4 regions of the Neobacillus canaveralius genome follow, and region 4 is predicted to be linked to each of the others. Evidence: riboswitches for the same ligand, from Rfam matches in the RefSeq annotation. Region 4 holds a riboswitch; each other region holds the start of a gene.
What was found. A riboswitch is a leader RNA that binds a small molecule or an ion and turns the genes downstream of it on or off. The one in region 4 is predicted to bind thiamine pyrophosphate.
Positions count from the first base shown of each region.

Region 1 (4,107 bases), 1.7 Mb from region 4:
TCATTATGCCCACTCCCTATAGTTGTTTGTATAACGCGAATTGATGTATATCCTCAGAAGAAACGAGTGATAGTTGATTTAAAAAATCAATTTGAAAACTGCCAGGTCCCATTTCACCGACCTTTTCGAATGCTTTTTCTGCTGCAATACCATAAAAGGTTAACGCCGATAATCCAGCAAGCAGTAGGTCCTTTTCCACTCCTGCGAAGGCTCCAATTACAGAGGTTAGGAGACAGCCAGTTCCTGTTACTTTTGTTAACAGAGGATGACCATTCGAAACCAAGTACGTCGTCTTCCCATCTGTCAGCACATCGTCTTTTCCAGTAATCACAATTGTGGTATTCAACTTTTGTGCCGCGGTTACGGCCAATGTGACATTACTTCCTTGATGTCCACCACCATCCACTCCCTTAATCTCCCACTTTTCCCCCAGAACATTGGCGACTTCAGCAGCATTTCCGCGAATAACAGATACTTTTACTTCTTCGATTATTTTTTGTGCCATTTCCGTGCGGAACAGCGTAGCACCGGCTCCAACTGGGTCAAAGATCACCGGGATCCCTAGCTCATTAGCTGTTTTTCCAGCTAAGATCATCGAGCTCACCACGTCCTTGTTTAATGTTCCGATATTCAGAACAAGAGCACGTGAAATTCTTACCATATCCGCTACTTCTTCTGGAGCATAAGCCATTACGGGTGAAGCCCCAAGTGCTAAAAGACCATTTGCGGTAAAATTGGTGACGACCACATTTGTAATATTATGTACGAGCGGATTTTCTTCTCTTACCCTTTGTAAAATAGAACTAAAATCGTGATGATTCATCACAACACCCCCATCTTTATTCAATGACCCTATTAGTCTTCTAAACATAAAAAAGCCAGATCCATCAAAATAGGACCTGGCGTAATAGTTAGAGAAAAAGGTAATTTCACATGGCTACTTTCCTACGCTGGTATAATCCAGATCAGGTCCGAAGGGTTAAAAAACGTAAAGTTTTTCTCTCAGCCCCAAATTCAGAGCACCCCTAGTAGTTAAATCGTATTAAGTTATTTTCTATGTTAGTCTACTGGTTACCATATGTAAAGTATTTTATACCGATATTATTTAGCTAGAATCTTTAAATAAGATGTTGTGTCCTTGATCGAGTAACCAGCAAAAGTAAAATAAGCGGAATATTTCCGTTTATTTATCAGTTCGGGTGCATAACCTGATCACCCAACCGATAAGTGCGGATCCTAATAAATAAAGAAAAAGACGTATGCCAATTCATACGTCAATTCTTGTGTCTTTTAATAAGCTTTTACCAAGATTTTTTAAATTTCACTGCGCTTCCACCTGTTTTGGCGGACTTATATGCAGCTTCTGCAATTCCGACAACCGTTAGGGCAGTATCAATATCAAATCCAGGTAAATACTGATCCTTGTTGGACTCATCTAGAACAAAGTCAATAAATAAGTTTATTGGAACTAAACCATCCGATGCATACACAGTCGGATCAATTAAATTCATTCCTGTTTCCATCCCCGAAATATGTTTTGAATTTAGATAAACAGATTCTTTACCTTCCACTCCTAAGACTACTAGGATACCATCTGTTCCGATTACTTCTAATGAATTTTCCATTATGCTTGTAACCATATTCGTATGCGCCGTACCGATAGCATTATTTTCAAACTCCAGCATGATTGTTGCACTATCTTCCACTTCTCTATCTGTCCAGTTTTCCATAAAAGACGAAACTTTCGTTGGTGTTCCTGCCAGATAAGTAAGCATAGACATACCATGTACCCCTAGGTCAATTAAGGCCCCGCCTCCTGCTACATCTTTGTCATACCAGGTTTCAGGCAGATTATTCGTTTTGGCCATGCCATGTGCGCGCCTAAAATTAATGGCAACAATATCACCAAGACTTCCTTCGTCAACCAATTTCTTTGCATATTGATAGGATCCAATAGGCAAGGATTCATGTGAGACTACTAGTTTTACACCATTTTCTTCTATTGCCTTTTTTACACTTAAACCATCTTTAACAGTAGGGGTTACTACCTTGTCTGTGAAAACATGCTTATTTGCATTTGCAGCGCGAACGATAAGATCTTTGTGTAAATTAGTTTCGGCTTCAATCATAACCGCATCTATGTTTTCATTATCCAGGATATTTTGATAATCAGCTTCATAAGGAACACCTAGCATTTCTGCATATTTCTTACCACGTTCAGCATCATGGTCCCAAACCGCTACCCATTCAACTTTTCCAGCCGATTGTTTAGCTATTTTTTCAATAAACATTTTTGTATGTACATGCCAAGCGCCCACAAGCGCAAGACGTACTTTTGTATTATTTTGTGCTGCAGAAGGCACATCAGGATTAATAGTACCTGCAATAAGTACTGTCAATAAAACCGTCGAAATGAAAACACATAATATTCTCTTCATAGCCATATACTCCTCCTCATTGTCTAAAAACTACTACAATCACTTCATAAACTTTGTACCAACTCTAGTGTTATGTACTCCTCCCTTCAAAACTATTTAACTTCTCCACTTTAAGTATCTTGCTAAAAATGTAATCGATTACATTTAGTTGCAGCACTTCATTATTAAAGAAATTTTTAATAACAGAGGTTACCTGTAGTCAAAGGTATAAAGATAGCAAACTTTTTGAAATCGATTACATTTTAATGTTATTATTTTTAGAATTATCTGTAAATATGTCATTCTCCTTATTTGTTCTACCTACCTTATACCCATAATTTTCTACTTCAACCTTTAATTTCCAGCCAACGCTACAGGACTTCCCTGGTTTTATAGTTAATAAAATGATAAAGTAATACTTTTAAAGATTATTTTTTGAAATGAGGGACAAATGTTGAACATATTATGGGATTTTGATGGCACACTTTTTGATACATATCCTGCACTGGTAGAGGGTTTTGTTACGTTAAGTCAGCGTGACCTTGATCGCGATGAGGTGTTGCGATGGCTGAAAATTGATTCGAAAACGGCTTTTAAACATTATGGGATTGATGAAGACAGACGGGCCGAGTATAAGCAGTTAGATATTCAATACTCAAAAGAGAGTAAGCCTTTTGACCATTTAATTGAGGTTTTAGCAGCGGTTGATAATAATATTATTGTAACCCATCGTGATAGAGAGTCGGCCGACTATCTGCTTGGGAAATTTGGATTATCCAAATACTTTACAGAGATTGTTTCTGTTGAAGAACAAGGATTCAACAGAAAACCTCATCCCTCTTCTTATGAATTTGTATTGAAAAAATATGACATCGACTTGGTCGTGGGTGATCGGAAATTGGATTTACTTCCGGCTAGACAACTTGGAATTAAAACAGTTTCTTTTCAAAATCGTAACATCGAAGCAGATTTTCACCTTGATAACTATGCTGAATTCATTCCTTTAGTACTAAAATAATAAAAGCCTGTAGAATCGTCCATCTAAGTCTATAACAAAAAGAGCTCACACGAATGAGCTCTTTTTGTTTACTTCAGAAGTATGACTTTTTCTACGCTTCCAGAGTGTATTTGGCAACATATAAGGTGCTAGTGCGCCCCTCTACATTACTACACTTTGGTTTGTATTTTCTTGCGGACTGCTAACCGGTTTCCCTTCTGAGCCTTCAAATTGACGGCCCCACCCTGTTATGATTGAGAACAATAGAACCAGGAAAAGCATCATGCAATAAATCATACCGCTGCTCACCTGTGTTAGTGATAGCTGCGCAATAAAATCATACCCATCCGACAATAAAGCACCGAGGAATACAAAAACACTTAAGAACGGAATGACTAACACGATGGCATTCGCAAAACCATCAAGTAGATTGGCACGTCGGTATGGATGGAGACCAACACGTTTGCCAATCTCATTCTGTACTTTTCCAAAAGTGGTCATCGAAGCACTGGTCACACCCCCGAAGATCAAAGTGGTAAACGAAATACCTAGCATCATAGCAAACTCAGCACCACGTACACTTTTGCCCATTTTGCTGTTAAGGATGCCATTTGTGACTTTTTCAAGCACACCCGCACCATTGAGCACACCCATGATACCGTAAACGGAAATGACCAGCGTCACCGTTGCCAT
Region 1 is NZ_JBDFLL010000001.1:3,224,233-3,228,339, forward strand. It holds gene thiD (bifunctional hydroxymethylpyrimidine kinase/phosphomethylpyrimidine kinase) at 1-4, opposite strand, end outside; gene thiM (hydroxyethylthiazole kinase) at 17-823, opposite strand; TPP riboswitch at 926-1,037, opposite strand; gene ABC255_RS16200 (Gfo/Idh/MocA family protein) at 1,302-2,438, opposite strand; gene ABC255_RS16205 (HAD-IA family hydrolase) at 2,869-3,435, shown strand; gene ABC255_RS16210 (Na+/H+ antiporter NhaC family protein) at 3,577-4,107, opposite strand, start outside.
Region 1: another riboswitch for thiamine pyrophosphate. It lies ahead of thiM (hydroxyethylthiazole kinase); the one in region 4 lies ahead of thiT (energy-coupled thiamine transporter ThiT).

Region 2 (4,107 bases), 1.7 Mb from region 4:
GTAATAATCCAGCTGCCAGCTTTAATAATGTGGTTTTTCCACAGCCGCTTTTACCCAGTAAACTGTGAAACTTTCCTTTTCCTACATCGAAACTTACGGAATCGACAATCAGGTTATTTTTTGCATAGCTGTAAGTAACATCTTGTAAACTCAAATATGCCATTTCTGCCTCCTAATACATATAAGCTGCAAAATACTCTGCATTCTCTTCCGCTGAATGCTCAATATCAACCATTTGAATGAGGTATAGTAAATTAAATCGACCATCATGATGCCAGCCTGATTCAGGCGAAGTCATCTTGCCTAGAGCAGTTACTCTTGTTACACCAACATTCCCCAACAATTCAGCCCACCGAAAAAGTTCCTTTGGAGCAGCTGCCACACCTACACTTTGTAAGTAATTTCGATAGGGTTGAATATCTGGCAAGATTTCTCTTATCTCCTCAAAAGCAATGACTTTGACTGCACGATTCGAACAAGTTGGGGAGAACACCGCACCCTCTTCATAAACAACGGTCCAATGATTGTCAGTTTGACCAAATACATGTTTAGTAGTATTTGTAAAAGAAGATACTTCTTCTTTGTTACGCCAATGGATGCTTGCCGTCATTTCATCTAATGAAAGAGTGCGCCTAGGGAATCGTTTTTGAAAACTTTCCAGTTCCTGCGCTAGATACTGCGCGAACTCAAATGGTGATACATTTCCACCTTTTTGAACATAAAAGATATGTGGGGAATAACAACCCTGCTGGTCAAATTGGATGATATCAAATGCCGCATGATGAGCACTGGTTAATGCTTTCCGTGAGTCCAGAGCCGAATTGCTAATCAACCCGAAACTGACTTTATGACCGAATGGCAGAAAGCGAGTTGTGGCTGGAATTCTATGACTCATGGATTCTAGCGACTGATTACTTCCATAGCCGACCACTACATCTGAATATCTAAAAATCTCCTTTTCTCGTGCCTCATCTCCACCCTTCCACCAGACAACCGCTAGGCAGTCTTTTAATTGCGGAGCCACCTCGACAAGTACCTGTGCAAACCAGCCTGCAAACAGCGGCTCTGCACTCGATACTTTGCCAATGTTGCCAGACTTAACCAATAACCCTGAAATGAGACTCCATAAGGGGAGCGCGGGTACATTTCCAGCCCATACATGGAGAATCAATTCCGGTCCCACTGCTTTCGAATAACCTTTTTTTACACGGGGCTGAAAATCATCGAGCAGCAGAGGATTTCCTAAGTCCTCAACCACGAAGCGCTGCAGCTCATGTTTGCGGAACTTTTTTAAAAAAGATGTAAGTCCCAGTCGAATCATTTCTTCATCGTACCCAGTTACAATTGGCAGTAACCTTTCGGCTTTTTTCCGGTAATTAGAATTTCGGTCGAGCAACACTTCAATGGCGGTGTCGATGATTGAAATAATCTCTGTAATACTCATGTTTTTTAATACTTCTGCACTGGCTCTTTTAACCTTTTCTGTTACCTGTTGCATTTGCTTTATAGTAAGAAGTGGCGCCTCTAATTCAAGTGTCTCACCTTTTCTGGCAAAGCTAAGTATCTTGGTTTCTATGATTTCTTCCTCGACATTGGGAAGGTATCCAACTCTTTCTCTCATACTCTTGGTCCCGTTGCAGCATGGATAAATTCCTCAACCGCAAGTGAACAGCCCTTTGCCTCTGTTCCTTGCACCCTGCCTAAAAGAAGGAACCCCTCACCAACTTTCACGCCTAAGTCTTCGGTCAAAATAGTCGTGACAGAATTGAAGTTTGCGAGATCACAATGGACAATAACCCCACGTTCCCCCTCAGCCACTTCCTCACCTGTAAACGGATGTATAATTCTCGTTTTTAGCCAATGTGGTCCGGACTTAACAGATGGAACCTGTTCATTACCAGAATCATAGAGCTGTGAACTTAACTCCGTCATACCATACATGTTGATACAATCCTTTCTTGGAACACCTAGTACGCTCGATAACTCCTGGTAAAAATCATCCAGTTCCCATTCTTTTGACTGATTCTTAAATCCACCAGTATCTAAGATCTTACTTCTAGGCGGCAATTGAAAGCGGCGACCCGCTTTTTCTAGTTCTGTAAACAGATGAACAAAACTAAATGAAGCCCCTAACAATGCATAAGGCTCACCTGAATGTTCAGCATGTTCCAATTCTTGAATCAACCTTTTAATGTCAATCCCATTTTCACCTAATAGATAGTGACTCTCCTCTGTACCAAACTCCTGTTTAGCAAGGTTTAAATAACGAGCCAATGAGGAATTAGGCATTTCTTCCTCAGTCGGGAACAGAATGCCCATGCGGATTTTTTCCGTTTCTTTCATAAACCGCTGTTTAAAATAGGTTTTCATTGATAGATTCCATACTTGTAAGGTCGGATGATAGTGCTTCCCCTTGACACCTTGTGTGGTACCGCTTGTCATAAAATACCTTTCTGCTTGTTCTGGAGGCGTACAGGTTAATGCTACTTCCTTAAAAGCGTTAATTGGCACCGCGGGAATATCCTTCCATGATTTCACAGTCCGGATGGTTTTGCCTTTTTGCTGACAGTACTTCCGATATGGAAGGTTATTTGTGAACTGATAGGCAAATAATTGCAAGGCATTTTGATTAAATTCACCTTCTGAAAGTGAATCTGATTGCAGAATAGTAAGTAGTTGGTCTATGATTTGCTGCTGTTCCATGGTGATACTTCCTTTCTATTTCAATGTTGTTCCGTTTGGAGTAAATACAGCAACCTTCTTTTTTAAAAAGACTGATAGGATAATGGCCCCAATCAGTGCACCCGCAATCGAGCTGAATATAAATAACGGAATAAAGCCAAACACTGCTGCTTCCTGCCCCATTAATAGAGTGGCGATTGGGTAGCAGAGAATCGCGCCAAGAATGCCCGTTCCAATAACCTCACCGAAAAAGGCCATATAAATCTTTCTTGTTTTCATAAAAAGAAGCCCGGCCAACAAGGCACCCACCATACTGCCTGGAAATGCAAAGACTGATCCAGTTCCCATGATATTGCGCAGGATTGAGACACAAAGTGCCTGCGCAACAGCATAAACAGGTCCAAGTAGGACGGCAGACAAAACATTCAAGAAATGCTGAATCGGAAACACTTTAGTGAACCCAACCGGAATAAACAATAAATTACTCGAGAGTGTGCCAATCGCAATCATCATCGCTGTTAATGTGAGTTTGTGTGTTTTTCTCATAAAAAAAAGCCCTCCAAGTTTTTAATGAGCACTGGGGGATTACCGTTTTAAATACTACCATTATGGTTCACAGTTAATGGATGTATCATTCACTTCCCTACGCTGGTACTACCCAGATCAGGTTCAGGGGTTTAAGACCTTTACAAGTCTAATCTCAGCCAGTTTCGGCTCCCCCAGTGCTAGTATGAAATTTTAATAGAAATTGTTCCGATGTTAAATTACTTAATTCTTACACGATACGGTTTCGAGTATTGCTTATCGTTACCGCAAACCACATATATTTGCTTTAGGGCACGAATAAAGTTTTTTCAACTTTACCAACATAAATCCATGAATCTTGATAGATCAAGACCTTTGATTTAAGACACTTTTTCTTAAATGTTCAGCTGCTTTTGTAACAGATTCTGCATGGCTAATCGCGGTAATGACTGATACTCCATCCGCTCCAGCTTGGATAACAGATCCTGCGTTTTCCGCAGTTATTCCGCCAATTCCCACAATCGGAATATATACTTCTCTGTCTCGCAATTCCTCAATTAACTTGGTCCCGTTTGAAGGTTTGGCGTCTTCTTTTGTTTTTGTCGGAAAAACGGGTCCGATTCCAAAATAATCGGCTCCTCCCTCTAATGCAGTCATTGCCTCTTCGTAACTATGTACTGAAACTCCAATGATTTTATCATGGCCAACCTTCTTTCTGACTTCCCCTACCGGATCATCTTCCTGCCCGATATGAACTCCGTCCGAGTTGAGTGCAATAGCCAAATTAATATCGTCATTGATAATAAAGGATATTTGCTGCTCCCTGCAAATTTGCTGAAGTTCCTTGGCCAGTTCAACCTTTGCATCCCCTGTTAAAGCCCCGATACCTTTTTCACGGAA
Region 2 is NZ_JBDFLL010000001.1:3,219,183-3,223,289, forward strand. It holds gene ABC255_RS16165 (ABC transporter ATP-binding protein) at 1-163, opposite strand, end outside; gene ABC255_RS16170 (acyl-CoA reductase) at 173-1,621, opposite strand; gene ABC255_RS16175 (LuxE/PaaK family acyltransferase) at 1,618-2,703, opposite strand; gene thiW (energy coupling factor transporter S component ThiW) at 2,719-3,228, opposite strand; TPP riboswitch at 3,306-3,413, opposite strand; gene thiE (thiamine phosphate synthase) at 3,574-4,107, opposite strand, start outside.
Region 2: another riboswitch for thiamine pyrophosphate. It lies ahead of thiW (energy coupling factor transporter S component ThiW); the one in region 4 lies ahead of thiT (energy-coupled thiamine transporter ThiT).

Region 3 (4,107 bases), 870 kb from region 4:
CCTGGTCGGAAATGACCTTCTTTGCCTCAACATCGATCTCTGTTACTGCTTCTCCTGTGAATAACTGAATATTATTCTCTTTATACCAGTCTAGTGGATTAATAATGATATCTTCAAAGTTTGTATCACCTTGAAGAATATTCGATAACTTTATGCGATTATAGTTAGGATGTGGCTCTTGTCCAAAAATAGTAATTTCGAATTGATTTGGTGAAAGTTTAAGAATTTCCTCAATCGTTCTAACGCCAGCCATCCCATTCCCAATCATCACTAGTTTTTTCATGTCGGATCGCTCCTTATATTTGATAATTTATGAATTTACGTTATTTAAGTTTTCTCTATAGTTACATTGTAAATGTTCAGTTCTAGAAAATTTGTGAAGTACGTCACATATCAACGGAAGTTTGTGAATCAGTTCACATTATTGTCATAATCAAACAAATAAAAACCCCTCCTCAGCCGAGAAGGGGTAAAAATGTGATATTAATACATCTCTGATGTAGTTTTCGCCTGCATATGAAGCAATAAGTAGTCTGGACCGCCTGCTTTGGAGTCAGTTCCAGACATGTTGAAACCGCCGAATGGCTGATAACCAACAATTGCCCCAGTACATGACCGATTGAAGTATAGGTTACCAACATGGAAGTCTTCACGAGCCTGCTCCAGGTGTTCACGATTAGTCGTGATAACGGCACCTGTTAAGCCATACTCGGTATTGTTCGCAATTTCAATTGCTTCCGTGAAATCTTTAGCTTTTGTGAAACCAACCACTGGTCCAAAAATTTCTTCCTGCATGATACGTGCATCAGGAGCAAGGTCTGCAATTACAGTTGGTTGAATGAAGTAGCCTTTTGAATTGTCGCCTTCGCCGCCAGTCAATACCCTACCTTCTTGCTTGCCAATTTCAACATATTCCATGATTTTCTTGAAAGCATTGTTGTCGTTCACTGGTCCCATGAAAGTCCCTTGCTCAGTTGGGTCACCTACTGATAATTCCTTCGTTAACTCAACTACACGGTTTAATACTGCATCATAAACATCCTCAACGATAACCGCACGAGAGCATGCTGAACATTTTTGACCTGAGAAGCCAAATGCTCCTGCCACGATAGATTGTGCAGCCAGCTCTAGATCTGCTTCCGCGTCAACAACAATCGTATCTTTACCGCCCATTTCAGCAATCAATCGCTTCATCCAAACTTGGCCTGGATTCACTTTTGAAGAACGTTCGAATATACGCAGACCAACGTCACGTGAACCTGTGAAGCTGATGAAACGAGTATCTTTATGGTCTACTAAGTAGTCGCCCACTTCCGAACCGCTTCCTGGTACAAAGTTTAATACCCCTTTAGGCAGACCTGCTTCTTCCATTACTTCAACGAATTTCGCTGCAACAACCGGAGTAGTAGAAGCTGGTTTTAATAGTACCGTATTACCTGTAACGATTGCGGCTACTGTTGTACCCGCCATAATTGCTAATGGAAAATTCCAAGGTGAGATGATGATTCCAACACCTAGTGGAATATAATTATAACGGTTAAATTCGTTTGGACGGCTATTAACGGGAACGCCATCTTTCATTGCCAGCATTTGGCGGCCATAATATTCAAGGAAGTCAATCGCTTCTGCAGTATCTGCATCCGATTCTTTCCATGGTTTACCTGCTTCTTTTGTTAAAAGAGCAGAGAACTCATGCTTACGGCGACGAATAATCGTCGCAGCTTTAAATAATACATCTGCACGGACTTCGGCTTTCACTTTTTTCCACGTTTTGAATGCTTCAACGGCTGCCTGCATTGCTTGTTCCGCAAGATCTCTGCTAGCTTTTGAAACGCTTCCAATTATTTCGTCTTTATTTGAGGGATTATAAGAAACAATTTTATCTTCTGTTGTAATTTTTTCGCCGCCGATTACTAGTGGATAATCTGTGCCTAAATAACCTTCAACTGTTTTTATCCCGTTGAGATAGGCTTGACGGTTTTCTTCAATTGTAAAGTCTGTGAATGGTTCATGCTTATATGGTTGTACCATGTCTCAAAACCTCCTATGTATTAAAAAACATTATATCCTCGTTCATTCTAACATGTTTCTTTTACACGTATCAACGGATAGCCATTAAAGCATATTTGGGCAAAAAAGACCTGGCGTTACGTTAACCTTACTATAATTAGAGGAGGAAACTATCTCCAATTAAAATACGGTCTTTTAATCAACCGTTTTTTATATTTTTTTTAATATTCCTTTTATTTTACTTAAGACTCATGTATACTAAAACCAAATTGAATAGAAATAACTAGGGGAGTCCAATGAGGTGGGCTGAGAGAGAAACACGTTAAAGTTTCTTGACCCTTTGGACCTGATCTAGATCATACTAGCGTGGGGAAGTTAGAAAAAGTCATCATGTATTGAATAAACTTCTACATACAAAGCCGGTCCATCCTTTTTGGACTCGGCTTTTTTTATGTACTTCATTACTTTTCATCCACTCGTTTTGTTCTAGATCTCGACCTTTAATTTTAAAAACAGGGAGAGATTTACTTTATGTCAACAACTTCATTAAACGAAAAACGCATTTCCATTATGTCTAGCTTTTCAGGTAGTAAAAAGGTTTATATTGAAGGCTCAAGACCCGATATCCAGGTACCAATGCGGGAAATTGAACTTAGTCCTACAACAGGCAACTTTGGTGAAGAAGAAAATCCGCCAATTCGGGTCTATGATACAAGTGGGCCATATACGGATGCTGATTATTCAGTAGATATTACAAAAGGCCTTCCCGCTCTTCGAAGCTCATGGATTCATGAACGAGGGGATGTGGAGGAATATGAAGGAAGAGAAATTAAGGCTGAAGACAATGGGTATAAGGATAAGAAAGATCCTCGTGCTAATCATAACGTTTTCCCAGGTTTAAAGCGTAAACCATTACGTGCAAAAAAAGGGAGAAATGTCACACAGCTGCATTATGCAAGGAAGGGCATCATCACACCTGAGATGGAATTTATCGCATTAAGGGAAAATATGAAACCTGAATTTGTGCGTGAAGAAGTTGCAAGAGGGCGGGCAATTATTCCATCCAATATCAATCATCCAGAGGCAGAGCCTATGATTATAGGAAGGAATTTCCATGTTAAAATCAATGCAAATATTGGGAATTCTGCTGTTTCATCGTCCATCGAAGAAGAGGTCGAAAAAATGACATGGGCCACACGGTGGGGTGCTGATAATATTATGGACCTATCAACAGGTAAAAACATTCATACAACAAGGGAATGGATAATTCGCAATTCAGCTGTTCCTGTAGGAACCGTTCCTATCTACCAAGCACTTGAAAAAGTAAATGGTATTGCCGAAGATCTAACATGGGAGGTTTATCGTGATACCTTAATTGAACAAGCGGAGCAAGGCGTGGATTATTTCACCATTCACGCTGGTGTTCTTTTGCGATATGTTCCGTTAACAGCAAAGCGTTTAACAGGTATTGTATCTCGAGGTGGATCTATTATGGCACAATGGTGTCTTCACCACCATAAAGAAAACTTTTTATATACTCACTTTGAAGAAATCTGTGAGATTATGAAAACTTATGATGTTGCATTCTCCTTAGGAGATGGTCTACGTCCTGGTTCAATTGCTGATGCCAATGATGAAGCACAATTTGCGGAATTAGATACTCTTGGAGAATTAACAAAAATTGCTTGGGAGCATGATGTACAGGTAATGGTTGAAGGTCCAGGACACGTACCTATGCACCTTATAAAAGAAAACATGGACAAACAACTTGAGGTTTGTAAGGAAGCTCCCTTCTATACTCTAGGTCCACTTACAACTGACATAGCTCCTGGCTATGATCATATTACATCTGCGATTGGTGCAGCCATGATTGGTTGGTATGGTACGGCTATGCTTTGTTATGTAACGCCAAAAGAACATTTAGGTTTACCAAACCGGGATGATGTACGTGAAGGTGTTATAACTTATAAAATAGCTGCACATGCTGCTGATTTAGCAAAAGGACATCCAGGGGCATACAAAAGGGATGATGCCTTATCAAAAGCTCGTTTCGAATTCCGTTGGAGAGATCAGTTTAATTTATCATTAGATCCTGAA
Region 3 is NZ_JBDFLL010000001.1:5,780,272-5,784,378, forward strand. It holds gene nirB (nitrite reductase large subunit NirB) at 1-283, opposite strand, end outside; gene pruA (L-glutamate gamma-semialdehyde dehydrogenase) at 484-2,031, opposite strand; TPP riboswitch at 2,286-2,400, shown strand; gene thiC (phosphomethylpyrimidine synthase ThiC) at 2,542-4,107, shown strand, end outside.
Region 3: another riboswitch for thiamine pyrophosphate. It lies ahead of thiC (phosphomethylpyrimidine synthase ThiC); the one in region 4 lies ahead of thiT (energy-coupled thiamine transporter ThiT).

Region 4 (4,107 bases):
GCAGGAATCATTGGTCCATTATTAGAAATAGATAAAACAACATGTGAATTATTTTCTATATTACATTTTATCTCAATCGTTGGGTTCGGTATTCTGTGATGGTTTAACACGTCAATGGCATTGAAAATAATATTAATGAAGACTTGTCTCATTTCATCTGCATATCCATAAAGGGTGATCTCATCGACGATGTCCTTTTTAATTTTCACCTTACCGTCTAAAATACTTGGGTAGAGGAAATTTAAAACTTCATCAATTAATTTATTCTGATTAAATTGTTCCTTTTCCTTTCCAATTAATTCTTTTTTAGACAAAAGAAGAAATTGTGAGATTCGGAAATTAAGTTGATCCAACTCACTTGAGATAATATCGAGATATTTCATTTCTGGGTAGTCTGCCTTAAGAAGCTGAATAAAACCTTGTATCGAAGTCAGTGGGTTTCTAAATTCATGGATAAAACTTGAAGTCATTTGCCCTAGAAGGGTTAAACGGTCTTGATGAGTGGAATCAATAAACATTGTTTTTTCTTCAATAATTTTGTTTTTAGCTTCTGTATAATGAGTTACAGCGTAATATAGAAATTTATCAAAGCAGAAATTTATCTTGTTAATGGATTCTTGAAGATCTGCCCATACTAGACCTGACTTACTTAAGTAACTATATAAAACAGACCTGCCAAGATTAACATTGTAAACAAAGTCGCCAATATTGATATTAGCTAATGCTCTTTCTTCGGAAATTTCTAACGCATACTTTTGAATAGTTTCTAGGAGTTCTTCTTCAGTCATCGTATGCATATTTAATACTATATTAAAAATGGCTATTCCATTAAGACTTATTTTTTCTTTATAGGGATCTCCTTTAGAGATAACAATGGAATTTTCCCATTCATGAAGTAATTCCCCTTTATTCTTATTAAAAAAAGCTATTAAATCCATATGTAATTCAGATAACATCACAGTTTCCTCCTAAGACAATGCCGAACTGATTAAATTAAATTCGTGATAATAGCCGGAAATCCCTTTAAATAAATATAGGTAAATTTTATCAATTTTTATCCGTAATTTGATTGTTTATCTAATTATAACATGAATGGAAGTTTATCCTTGTAAAAGTCCTATAAAAATAGTATATTCGTGTATGAACATAATTAAATATTTCCACAGGGGGAGCTGCTTTTGGTGGCTGAGAGTGAACGTTCGAGTTCTGACCCTATGAACCTGTTAGTTAACACTAGCGTAGGGATGTGGTTTGCCGAATATTAATGTAAAGCAATGCAGACAATCCTTATATGTCCTGCATTGCTTTTTTGTTTATATGGCGCCATATTAAATTTTCAGTATAAACTTTCGAACGTTCTCCAAAATACAAACAAATTAGGGGGAACATGTATGGAGAAAAAGCGTAATAACACATTATTCTTGGTTGAAGTTGCTGTATTTTCGGCACTAGCTTATTTACTGGATTTGGTTTCAGGATTGTTGTCATTGAAAATATGGCCGCAAGGAGGGTCCATTTCTATTGCGATGGTTCCCATTTTCATAATGTCATTTCGCTGGGGAGTAAAAGGTGGAATCTTGTCTGGATTTTTACTAGGATTACTTCAGTTTATCCTTGGTTTTTCACAAATTTATACACTTCTACAAGGAATTATTGATTATGCTATTGCCTTCTCAGTAGTTGGTTTAGCAGGTGTTTTTGCTTCACAACTGAAAGATTCTCTTTCCCATAACAATAGGAAAAAATGGGTCACATTTGTGTTATTGGGAACATTTTTAGGGAGTGCATTAAGATATCTTGCACATGTAATATCAGGAATTGTGTTCTTTGGTGAATACGCACCTGAGGGTCAGCCAGCAGCAGTGTATTCTCTTTTATACAATGGTACGTATATGCTCCCAAGCTTTATCGTGTGTGCGATTATTGTTATCCTTGTCATCACTGCAGCACCAAAAAAAATGATATAAGTTAAAAAATAGAAAAGTCTGTGACTTTTCTATTTTTTTTTCGAACTTTTGTCACAAAATCAGCCATTTTTCAATGGTAAAATAATGATATAAATAAAGATAATCATTCTCAATTAACCTATGTAAGGGTGATGGTGATGTTCGGTTCGTTTAAAGTAGGAGATAAAGGAAAAATCATAGATATATCCAAAGTTGGTCGAATGGTGCAAAGACGGTTGTTGGACCTGGGAATAACAGAAGGTTCTGAGGTTTGTATTAAATGCGTCATGCCATTTGGGGGGCCAGTCATGATCGAATCATGTGGACAATGCGTCGGTCTTCGTCGTAAAGAAGCTCGCTTAATAGAAGTGGAGAGAGTTTAAATGGAAATCGCACTTATTGGAAACCCGAATACTGGAAAAACTTCATTGTTTAATAATCTTACTGGTTCCTATGAGTATGTTGGAAACTGGAGTGGTGTTACAGTTGAAAAGAAGGTTGGAGTTTTCAAGAATAATCTAGGAAGATTAATTGATTTGCCAGGGGTTTATTCACTCAATCCATTATCAAGGGACGAAGGGGTAGTTACTACCTTTTTCTTAGAGGAACCTGTAGACAGGCTGCTTAATATTTTGGATGCCTCTCAATTAGAACGTAATTTGCATTTAACATTACAATTGCTTGAATATGAAAAACCTGCACTAATCGGTTTAAATATGGTGGATGTCGCGGCCAATCGAGGTATACATATTGATACCGAAAAGTTATCACAGATTTTAGGCGTACCTGTTGTTCCTGTCGTGGCGAGAAGTGGTAAAGGCTGCGACCGGTTAATAGAGGTTATTTCAACCAGTTCAAGTCATTCTAAGGTAAAAAAACATGTTTATTATGGAAAAGCAGTCGAAGACGCTATCACTAAAATAAGTATTGAGATGATCGGTAAAACCGATCATTCACCTAGATGGCTTGCTCTTCAATTATTTGAGGGGAATGAATACGTGAAAAAGTTCCTTTCTGACATAATAGAACCTGCGAAACTTGAATCATACCTTTCTCAATTGGAGTCCTTGTTAATTCAAGAAAATGTTTATGTAAAATCGCTGGCAAACTTTATTTACTTGAAGAGAAAAGAGGTTATTGAAAAGATACTTGAAACCTCTGTTCGGAAGGTAAGTACAGTTGTACCAATGTCAGAGAAGATTGATGCCATCGTCACGAATCGCTATTTAGGAATGCCGATCTTCTTAATTTGTATGTATTTGATGTTTATGTTGACCTTTGATTGGCTGGGAACTCCATTGTCAGATATTCTGGATGGAATCTTAACAGGACCTGTAACAACAGGTGCAGAAAAATTCCTTGGAGCTATTCATGCCTCAGATTTCATACATGCATTAATTATTGAAGGATTAATTGCCGGTGTCGGCGGAGTCCTTGTTTTTGTTCCACAGATATTTATTCTTTTCTTTTTTATATCGTTATTAGAGGATTCTGGTTATATGGCGAGGGTAGCTCTTGTTATGGACAGAATTATGGAGTATGTGGGGCTGAATGGCAAGGCGTTTATTCCGATGATGATTGGATTTGGCTGTAATGTACCCGGTATCATGGCTGCTAGAACGATTGAAACACCCCGTGAGCGACTAATGACTATCCTATTAACTCCGTTAATGTCATGCTCTGCGCGATTACCAGTATACGCGTTATTTGTTGGAGCATTTTTTGTGGCACATAAAGCTCTCGTTGTATTAAGTCTGTATGTTCTGGGTATCGTTGTAGCTTTGATATTAGCAAAAATATTTACTAAAACACTATTAAAATCAGAAACATCACTATTTGTCATTGAACTCCCGCCTTATCGTCTTCCTCAAGTTCAATCGCTTTGGAGAAGTACATGGGATAAGGGAAAGGGCTTTGTTCGAAAAGCGGGAACGTTTATTTTTGCAGGTTCGGTTTTCATATGGCTGTTATCATACGCTGGTCCGAATGGATTAAAAGTGGATATGGATGATAGCTTTTTAGCCGCGGTAGGTAACTTATTTTCGCCGATTCTTGAACCAATTGGGTTCGGTACTTGGCAGGCAGCCGCTTCGTTAATAACAGGATTTTTAGCGAAAGAAGCAATTATTTCTACCATGAATATTATTTACTATGTCCCAAA
Region 4 is NZ_JBDFLL010000001.1:4,906,684-4,910,790, reverse strand. It holds gene ABC255_RS24075 (histidine kinase N-terminal domain-containing protein) at 1-956, opposite strand, end outside; TPP riboswitch at 1,156-1,262, shown strand; gene thiT (energy-coupled thiamine transporter ThiT) at 1,392-1,967, shown strand; gene ABC255_RS24065 (FeoA family protein) at 2,099-2,329, shown strand; gene feoB (ferrous iron transport protein B) at 2,330-4,107, shown strand, end outside.